Regions from separate parts of the Saccharopolyspora antiqui genome, predicted to be linked through region 1. Evidence: riboswitches for the same ligand, from Rfam matches in the RefSeq annotation. Region 1 holds a riboswitch; each other region holds the start of a gene.
The links. A riboswitch is a leader RNA that binds a small molecule or an ion and turns the genes downstream of it on or off. The one in region 1 is predicted to bind cobalamin.
Positions count from the first base shown of each region.

Region 2: another riboswitch for cobalamin. It lies ahead of metE (5-methyltetrahydropteroyltriglutamate--homocysteine S-methyltransferase); the one in region 1 lies ahead of cobN (cobaltochelatase subunit CobN).
Region 3: another riboswitch for cobalamin. It lies ahead of ACTWQN_RS36210 (ribonucleoside-diphosphate reductase subunit alpha); the one in region 1 lies ahead of cobN (cobaltochelatase subunit CobN).

Region 1 is NZ_JBQQBO010000012.1:169,620-172,890, forward strand. It holds gene cobN (cobaltochelatase subunit CobN) at 1-1,832, opposite strand, end outside; cobalamin riboswitch at 1,932-2,064, opposite strand; gene ACTWQN_RS20315 (D-isomer specific 2-hydroxyacid dehydrogenase family protein) at 2,341-3,252, opposite strand; gene ACTWQN_RS20320 (bifunctional 4-hydroxy-2-oxoglutarate aldolase/2-dehydro-3-deoxy-phosphogluconate aldolase) at 3,270-3,271, opposite strand, start outside.
Region 2 is NZ_JBQQBO010000004.1:296,902-300,172, reverse strand. It holds gene ACTWQN_RS10255 (IclR family transcriptional regulator domain-containing protein) at 1-329, opposite strand, end outside; gene ACTWQN_RS10250 (dioxygenase family protein) at 447-1,313, shown strand; cobalamin riboswitch at 1,403-1,650, shown strand; gene metE (5-methyltetrahydropteroyltriglutamate--homocysteine S-methyltransferase) at 1,784-3,271, shown strand, end outside.
Region 3 is NZ_JBQQBO010000040.1:4,360-7,630, forward strand. It holds gene ACTWQN_RS36210 (ribonucleoside-diphosphate reductase subunit alpha) at 1-1,281, opposite strand, end outside; cobalamin riboswitch at 1,389-1,601, opposite strand; gene ACTWQN_RS36215 (glycoside hydrolase family 3 C-terminal domain-containing protein) at 1,609-3,261, shown strand.

The sequences.
Region 1 (3,271 bases):
TTGGCCGGATCCAGGTCGGCGACGATGGCGTACTCGTCGAGCAGCTGCTCCAGCTTGGCGATGTCGCCGTAGCTGTCCGCGCGGGCCATCGGCGGGATCAGGTGGTCGACCACGACGGCGTGCCCGCGGCGCTTGGCCTGGGTGCCTTCGCCTGGATCGTTGACGATGAACGGGTAGATCAGCGGCAGCTCGCCCAGCACCGCGTCCGGTGCGCAGTCGGCCGCCAAGCCGAGGCCCTTGCCCGGCAGCCATTCCAGGGTGCCGTGCTTGCCCAGGTGGATCACCGCGTGCGCGCCGAACTCCTCGGCCAGCCACCGGTAGGCGGCCAGGTACTGGTGCGACGGCGGGAGGTCCGGATCGTGGTAGATCGCGATCGGGTTCTCCCCGAAGCCGCGCGGCGGCTGGATCATCAGCACCACGTTGCCGAAGCGCAGCGCCGCGACGTAGATCGAACCCTCGTCGTCGACGTAGAGGCTGCCGGGCGGGGCGCCCCAGTGTTCGGTCATCGCCGCCCGCAACGCCTCCGGCAACGCGTCGAACCACTCGCGGTAGCGCGTGGCGGGCACCCGGATCGCCGCCTCGGACATCTGGTCCTCGGTCAGCCACTCGACATCGTGCCCACCTGAGGCGATCAACCGGTGGATCAGCCTGTCGCCGTCCAACCCGGACACGTCCAGGCCGTCCAGGTCGTAGCCCGCGGCGGCCAGCGCGCGCAGCAGCACGACGGCCGACGCGGGAGTGTCCAGGCCGACGGCGTTGCCGACGCGGGAATGCTTGGTCGGGTAGGACGAGAGGACCACCCCGAGCCGCTTGTCCGCGTTGTCGACGTGGCGCAGCCGGGCCAGCGACACCGCGGTGCCCGCGACGCGCCGCGCCCGCTCCGGATCGGCGACGTAGACCGGGATGCCGTCCGGGCCGCTTTCCTTGAAGGAGAACGGCACGCTGATCAGCCGACCGTCGAACTCCGGCACCGCGACCTGCATCGCCGCGTCCATCGGCGACAGCGCCGCGTCGCTTTCCGCCCACACCGCCCGACTGGTGGTCAGGCACAGGCCCTGCAGGACGGGGATGTCGAGTTCGGCCAGCGCACCGGCGTCCCAGGAATCCTCGTCGCCACCCGCACTCGCCTCCGCCGCCACGGTTCCACCGGCGGCCAGCACGGTCGCCACCAGGGCATCGCAGCCGCTGAGCAGCTCGCGCAGCCCGGCCGCATCGGTCAGCCCGCGCAGCGAACCGCAGAACACCGCCACCGCGTTGGCACCGGCGTCTTCCACCTGGTCGGCCAGGGAATCCACGAACGCGGTGTTGCCCGCCAGGGCGTGGGCGCGGTAGAAGACGATGCCCACCGTGGGCCGGGACGGATCGTGCGGCCGGTCGCTGTGGCGACCGAACTCGGGCATCTTCTCCGGTGCGGCGAAGCCCTCCCCGGTCAGCAGCACCGTGTCGGAGAGGAACCGGGCCAGCTGGGCGAGGTTCTCCGGGCCGCCTTCGACGAGGTAGGCGAGCGCCTGCGCGGTGACCCCGGTGGGCACAGTGGACAGTGCCATCAGCTCGGCGTCCGGGGTGGCCTCGCCACCGAGCGCGACTGTGGGGACACCGGTGGCCAGCACCGCGTCGAGGCCTTCCGACCAGGCCCGACGGCCACCCAGCAGGCGGACCACCACCACGTCCACGTCGGTGAGCAGTGCCGGGACCTCTTCGGCGGCGACGCGGGCGGGGTTCGCGACCCGGTAGTCGGCGGCAGCGGCTTTGGCAGCCAGCAGATCGGTGTCCGCAGTGGACAGCAGCAGGACTCGCCCAATTTCACCGGGCCCAATTTCACCGGGCCCAATTTCACCGGGGCCAATTTCGCGGGGAGTCGTTTCGCGGGCAGGCTCGCTCACGGTCGTCCTCTCTCGGGGTGCGCGCCCCGGTGGGGTCACGGCGGCAGGAGTGTCCTGGCTCCCGGATCACCGCAGGTCTCCGCCTTCCCGCCCGAGCCGCCATCGCGGTCCGGGCAGTGGCTAGTGGGGGCTGCTCCCCGGTCACAGTGGCGCGACCGCCCCGGATTCGCACCGGGTTCCTCCGCGACACCGCCGTCTGGCTGGACCTCATCCTAACGGCTCAAGCACCGCCGACCCGGACACCGCCGAACCATCTCGGCGAGCTGCGACAGCAGCCCTGCCCAACACCGCAGCCCCGAAATCCGGCAAAGCACCCTGCCAGGTTCGGGACTTGGCCGTGACCGGCTGCGCGCCGGTGCCGAGGAAACGGGCGATTTCACGGGAAATCGGCAGTTCCCGTGGAGAGAGGGTGGCGGTTTCGCGCGAAATCGCCCGACCCCCGCACCACCCGGGTGCGTCAGTAGCCCGCTGCGCGGTCGACCACGCCGAGCAACGGCTCGCCCGCCAGCCTCCGGCGAACGTTGTCCTCGACCCGCCGGGCCAGGGCCGGGATCAGCAGCGACTGCGGGTTCGCGGAGTGCGGCGAGATGATCGCCCGCGGATGCTGGAAGAGCGGATGTCCGTCCGGCAGCGGTTCCGGGTCCGTCACGTCCAACGCCGCGCCACCGATGCGCTCCGCGTCCAACGCCGCCACCAGCGCGTCGGTGTCGACCAGCGATCCGCGCGCGATGTTGACCAACCACGCGTCGGCGCGCATCCGGGCCAGCGCATCGGCATCGATCAGCTTCGCCGTCTCAGCGGTCGCCGGCGCGGCCAGCACGACGAAGTCCGACTCGGCCAGCAGTTGGCCCACCCCGGCGACGTCGTCGGATCCCCAGGTCCAGGCCGCCCCGTCGACCGGTTTGCCGGACCTGTTCACCGCGAGCACCCGAACCTCGAAGGGCCGCAACAACTCGATCAGCGCCCGACCGATGCCGCCCGCACCGATGATGCCGACCGTCGCGCCGAACAGACCGCGCATGCCCGCCGGACGCGCCCAGCGATCGGCCCGGGCCATCACGTTCAGCCGTCGCGCTCCGGCCAGCATCAGGCCGAGGGTGTGTTCGGCGACGGTCTGGGCGTAGGTGCCCGCCGCGGAGGTGAAGGTGATGCCGTCGCGCAGCGCACCGGCGGCCACCCAGGATTCGATACCGGCCGAGGGAAGCTGCACCCACTCCAGGCCTGAGTGGTCGAATTCGGCGAACCGGTCGGGCTTGCCGCCGTACCAGATCAGCGCGGTGGACTCCGCGGCCGAGCCGAGCTCGGCACCCGCCGCGACGACCGCCGCCGAAAGCTCCGGCGGGGCGTCCGGACCGATGTGGACCTTCACGTCTACTCCGTCTCCGATC
Region 2 (3,271 bases), on a different contig from region 1:
TCGAGCTGGGCGATCGAACACGACTCGTGCGTGCGTTCCACGAGTTGCCTGAGATGCGGCCTGCCCAATTCCCACAGGTTGCTGGTGCCGATGTAGGCCATGCCGAGTTCCAGCACCCGGGGCGTGAGGGTGAAGCCCGCGTCGGTGATGCGCACGTACCCCAGCTGTTCGAGGGTGATGAGGATCCGGCGCGCCGTGGGCCGGGCCAGGTCCGCGGCCGCGGCGACTTCGGACAACGACATCGTCGGTTGTCCTGGCCGGAAGCAGCGGAGGACGTCGAGTCCCCTGGCCAGGGCCTCGATGAACTCGGGGTTGCCGTCACGACGCATGACCGCAGGTTATCGCCTCCCGATCTCGCCGCGGCAGCGACGGCCTTGCCACGAACGGATCCGTTCGGCCAGGATGGCCGTACCACGGACGGATGTCCGCAAGGAGGAAGGTCTGCCATGGCGTTCGTCAACGAGGACAACATCACGGAGTTGGCCCTCCGGCGATGGGGCACCGCGCACTCACCGCGGCTGGCGCAGTTGATGACCGCGCTGGTGCGGCACATCCACGAATTCGCCCGCGAGGTCGAGCTCACCGACGACGAGTGGCTGGCCGCCATCGAATGGCTCACCGCCACCGGGCAGCTCAGCGACGAAAAGCGGCAGGAATTCATCCTCGCCTCCGATGTCATCGGGCTCAGCATGCTCGTCGTCCAGCTGAACAACCGCTTCTCGCCGACGGCGACCCCGGCCACCGTGCTCGGCCCGTTCCACATCGACGGCTCGCCGCCGGTGCCCTTCGGCCACGACATGTCCGATGGCCTGCCGGGCAAACCGCTGTTCATCACCGGCAAGGTCACCGACACCGGCGGAAAACCCATGCCGTCCGCGGTTCTGGACGTCTGGCAGGCCGATTCCGATGGCTACTACGAGTCCCAGATCGCCGAGATCGACGAAGCCCGGCTGCGCGCCAAGTACCAGACGCGCGAGGACGGCACGTACTGCATCCGCACCGTGGCGCCGCTGGGGTACTCGATTCCGATGGACGGCCCGGTCGGCGATCTGATCAAGAAGACCGACATCAGCCACTTCCGCCCGGCACACGTCCACTTCCTCATCGACGAGCCCGGCCACCACAAGCTGATCACCCACCTGTTCCAGGACGGCGTCGAATACCTCGACACCGACGTGGTCTTCGGCACCAAGGACGCGCTCGTGGTCGAGTTCGTCGAGCGGCCAGCGGGCCCGACACCCGACGGGGGCCAGCTCGACCAGCCCTACCTGCACGCCACCTACGACTTCGTCCTCGAACCGACCACCGACTGATCGCCGGTCGAACCACTGCCGCGAGCACCGCACCCACCCGGCTCGCAGGGCGCGTGCTGCGGGCCCTTGCCAACGGCTTGCCAGCCGGTAGTCTCCGAGGTGCTGGTGGTTCGGCTATCCACGGGATGTGACCGCGGGTGGCCGAGGCAAGAGGGAACCCGGTGCGAATCCGGGACTGCCCCGCAGCGGTGAGTGGGAACGACCGCCGTCCCCGGTCGCAGCAGACCGGGATTAGCACTGGGCACGTGTGCCTGGGAAGCGACGGCCAGTAGGAACGCCCGGCACGGACCGGGAGGAGCCCGCGAGTCCGAAGACCTGCCGCCGGTGCGCGCACCCGGTGGTGCGCGCTGATCCGAGGTCTCGCGGGAAGACCTGGCGGATGGTCAGCTCGTGGTCGCCGCGCTGGCTGGTTTCGCCTGTCTCCCGTCGGACCTCGGCGCATCTGTCGTCGAGCTCGCGAGGAGAGGGCGTTGACCAGCAAGATCGGATCTACCGTACTCGGCTACCCCCGGATCGGCCCCAACCGGGAACTCAAGCGCGCGTTGGAGAGCTACTGGTCGTCGCGCAGCAGCGCGGCGGAACTGCGCGAGGTCGCCCGTCGACTGCGCGTCGACACGTGGCGGTCGCTGCGGGACGCGGGGCTGGATTCGGTGCCCGGCAACACGTTCTCGTTCTACGACCACGTGCTGGACGCGGCGGTCACCTTCGGCGCGATCCCGGCGCGCTACACCGACCTGGGACTCAGCTCGCTGGACACCTACTTCGCCATGGCGCGCGGGGTGGAGTCCACGCCGCCGCTGGAGATGACGAAGTGGTTCGACACCAACTACCACTACCTGGTGCCCGAGATCGGTCCGGACACGCGGTTCTCGCTGGCCGACCGGACTGCGCTGGAGCAGTACCGGGAGGCGGCCGAGCACGGCGTGACCACCCGGCCGGTGCTGGTGGGTCCGCTTACGTTGCTGCTGCTGTCCAAGTCGGCGGCCGGGGCCGCCGAGTCGTTCCGGCCGCTGGACAAGCTCACCGAGCTCCTCGACGTCTACGCGGAGCTGCTGGGCGAGCTGCGCCGCGAAGGCGTGGCCTGGGTGCAGCTCGACGAACCCGCGTTCGCCGCCGACCGCTCGCCTGCCGAGCTGGCCGCGCTGCGCGCCGCCTACCGTCGCCTCGGTGACCTGCCCGAGCGCCCGAACCTGCTGGTCGCCGGTTATTTCGGTGATCTCGGCGAGGCGCTGGAAGTGCTGGCGTCCTGCCCGGTCGAGGCGCTCGGTGTCGACCTGGTGGCCGGGAGCTCCACGGCGGACGCGCTGTCACCGGTTCGCGGGCTGCGGGACAAGACGCTGGTGGCCGGGCTGGTCGATGGGCGCAACATCTGGCGCACCGATCTGGACAAGGCACTCGCGACGGCCGCCACGCTGCTGGGGGCGGCCGGTGAGCTGGCCGTGAGCACCTCCTGCTCGCTGCTGCACGTGCCCCACGACGTGGCGGCGGAGGCGAACATCGACCCGCAGGTCAAGTCGTGGCTGGCGTTCGCCGAGCAGAAGGTCCGCGAAGTCGTCGTGCTCGGCCGCGCGTTGCGCGAGGGCCGCGACGCGGTGGCCGAGGAGCTGGCCGCGGCGCGCGCCGCGGTTGCCGACCGGGCGACTGCCGATCGGGTGCACAACCATCGCGTCCGGGCCCGGCTGCAGGCGTTGCGGCCGACGGCCACGCAGCGCGAGCCGTACGCCGAAAGGCGCGCAGCCCAGCGGAAATCCCTGCGCCTGCCGCCGCTGCCGACCACGACGATCGGATCCTTCCCGCAGACCGCGGACGTTCGCAAGGCGCGTGCCGCGCTGCGCTCCGGCCGCCTCGACCGGGCCACCTACCAGCAGCGGATGCGGGACGAGATCGAGCGGGTCATCCGCCTGCAGGAAGAACTCGGACTCGACCTGCTGGTGCACGGCGAGCCCGAACGCAACGAC
Region 3 (3,271 bases), on a different contig from region 1:
CACGACGCCGACGTGCTGCTGCGGGGACCGCAGGTTGCACGCGTCCTTGAAGGTGATCCAGGGGTGGCCGGTTTCGAAGAGCATGGTCAGCATCCGCCGCCACAGCTCCACCGCGCGGACCCGGCGGAACACCCGGATCTCGCCGCGATCGGCGGCCTGCTCGTAGGCGCGGTAGCGCTCGGCGAAATCCTGGCCGTAGCGGTCGTGCAGGTCCGGGGTCTCGTCCGGGGAGAACAGCGTCCACTGCTCGTCGGCTTCGACGCGGCGCAGGAATTCGTCGGGCACCCAGTTGGCGGTGTTCATGTCGTGGGTGCGGCGGCGGTCGTCGCCGGTGTTCTTGCGCAGGTCGAGGAACTCCTCGACGTCGATGTGCCAGGTCTCCAGGTAGGCGCACACCGCGCCCTTGCGGCGACCGCCCTGGTTGACCGCGACGGCGGTGTCGTTGGCGATCTTCAGGAACGGCACCACGCCCTGGGACTTGCCGTTGGTGCCGTTGATGTGGGCGCCGATGCCGCGCACCGGCGTCCAGTCGTTGCCCAACCCGCCGGAGTACTTCGACAGCAGCGCGTTGTTGCTGATCGAATGGAAGATACCGGACAGATCGTCGTCCACAGTGGTCAGGAAGCAGGACGACAGCTGCGGTCGGGTGGTGCCCGCGTTGAACAGGGTCGGCGTCGAGCACATGAAGTCGAACGAGGACAGCAGTTGGTAGAACTCGATGGCGCGGGCCTCGCGGTCGTCCTCGCGCAGCGCGAGCCCCATCGCGACCCGCATGAAGAACGCCTGCGGCAGCTCGAACCGGGTGCCGTCGTGGTGCAGGAAGTAGCGGTCGTAGAGGGTCTGCAGGCCGAGGAACCCGAAGGTCAGGTCGCGTTCCGGCAGCAGTGCGCGCCCGAGTCGGGCCAGGTCGAAGGTGCCCAGTTCGGGGTCCAGTCGCGCCAGTTCGATGCCGCGCCGCACGTAGTCGACGAAGTACTGCGGGTAGCGCTCCCGCATCTCGTCCTGGTCGGCTTCCCGCGGTTCGCCCAGGAAGTTCAGCGCTTCGCGGCGCAGCTGGTGCAGCAGGAGCCGGGCGGTGACCTGCGAGTAGTTGGGTTCGGTCTCGATCAGGGTGCGCGCCGCCATGATCTGCGCCAGCGAGAGTTCGTCGTCGCTGATTCCGGCATAACCGGTGCGCCGCACTTCGTCGAGCACGGCGTCGGCCGAGACGCCGGGCAGTCCGGCGCAGGCCTGGTGGACCACAGTGGACACCCGGGTCCAGTCGTCAAGTGTCTTGGTCACGGGCTCTCTCCCTCGTGAGCTCGGCGAACCGCGATGGCGCGCGAGGACACCGCGGTAGCGCCGCTGGTGGTCCGCGCGGACTCGCCCTCGAAGTCCCGGACAGCACGCTCGCGCGTGCACCGGTGGCAGGTCTTCGGACTCACGGGCGGCCTACTGGTCGTGGCTTCCCAGGCTCTCGCCCAGTGCTGTACCCGCTGCCGTCTGGCAGCCGGGTCACGACGGTCGTTCCCGTTCACCGCTGCGGGGCAGTCCCGGATTCGCACCGGGTTCCCTCTTGCCTCGCCGGATGCCTCCGGCGAACCACCAGCGAGCGACACACTACATGTTGTGTCTGGGGTTGGTGAGCATGGGCAGATATCGGCGTGTCGGTGTCCCGCTCGACAGTCCGGGCACTACGTCGCCAACGACAGCGAGACGGAGCGGCTCAGCTACGACGCGGTGATCGACGAGCCGACGTTGCGCGAGGTCTACCTGAAGCCGTTCGAGCGGATCATCGCGAAGGCGTCGCCGTGGGCGCTGATGGCCGCCTACAACTCGGTCAACGGACAGACCATGACCGAGAATTCCGTGCTGGTGAACGACATCCTCAAGGGCGAGTGGGGTTGGGACGGCGCGCAGGTGGCGGTGATCGGGGAGAGCGCCACGATTCCGGCGGTGCAGGGCGGTGGTTCGCCGCACGTCAGCCCGCCGCACGTGGTGACGCCGCTGGCGGGTCTGCGGGCCACGCTGCCCGACGCGGACGTGGTGTACCAGCGCGGGGTGCGGCATCGGCGGCTGCTGGACGTGCTGGCGCGAACGGAGATCTTCGACCCGACGGGCGAGGGGACCGGCATCCGGGTCGAGTACCTGGACGGCGCGGGCCAGGTCCTCAGCAGCGAGTTGCGCGGCACCGAGCGGCTGGTGTGGCTCGGTGGGCTACCCAGCGGGACGAAATCGTTGCGGTTGCGGGGAAATCTCGCCGCCGAACTCGGCGAGCACCTGTTCGGGGTCAACGGCACCGGGCATTTCCGCGTCGAGGTGTCCGGGCGCGCGGTGCTGGACGTGGCTGCGGTCAGCGCTGACGGTGTCGCCGATCCGTTGGGCGACCTGATCGAACCACCCGAGCAGCGGTTCAACGTCGTGCTCGTCGAATCGGACCTGGACGCGGCGGGCCGAGCGGCGTTGACGGTGGAGTTCACCCCGCGCAGCCTCGACCTGCTGGTCGCCGTCGGGATCGGGCACCGCGCGCGGGAGTGGGACGACGCCAGCGAACTCGCCGCCGCGCTGGCGGTCGCCCGCGAAGCCGATGTCGCGGTGGTCGTGGTCGGCACCAACGACGAGGTCGAGACCGAGGGCCGCGATCGCGCCTCGCTGGACCTGCCGGGCACCCAGAACGAACTGGTCCGCAGGGTCGCGGCGGTGAATCCGCGCACCGTGGTGGTGGTCAACGCCGGGTCGCCGGTGATCATGCCCTGGGCTGGCGAGGTGCCCGCGGTGCTGTGGACCTGGTTCGGCAGCCAGGAGTACGGCGATGCGCTGGCGGACGTGCTGCTCGGTCGCATCGAGCCCGGTGGCCGACTGCCGACCACCTTCCCGGCCGAACTGGCCGATGTGCCGGTCCCGCTGCCCGGTGTCCAACCGGTGGACGGCGAATTGCACTACGCCGAGGGAGATCTGGTCGGGTATCGCGCCTACGCGGACCGCGGCGTGCGCCCGGCATTCCACTTCGGACACGGGCTGGGCTACACCGCTTGGGAGTACGTCGAGGCCGTCGTCGACGGCGATGCGGTGCGGGTGAAGCTGCGCAACACCGGTGAGCGGGCGGGCCGCGAGGTCGTTCAGGTGTATGCCGACGAGCCGTTTCGGTTGGCGGGCTTCGCCGTCGTGGCGGCCGAGGCGGGTGCCGAGGTGTCGGCGATGATCGACGTCGAGCCGGGCGGTGGGTTCTTGGTCGGGCGCAGCGCCGGGGATCTGCGGATCAGCGCGGCGACGAGCCCGTGAGCCGGTCGAC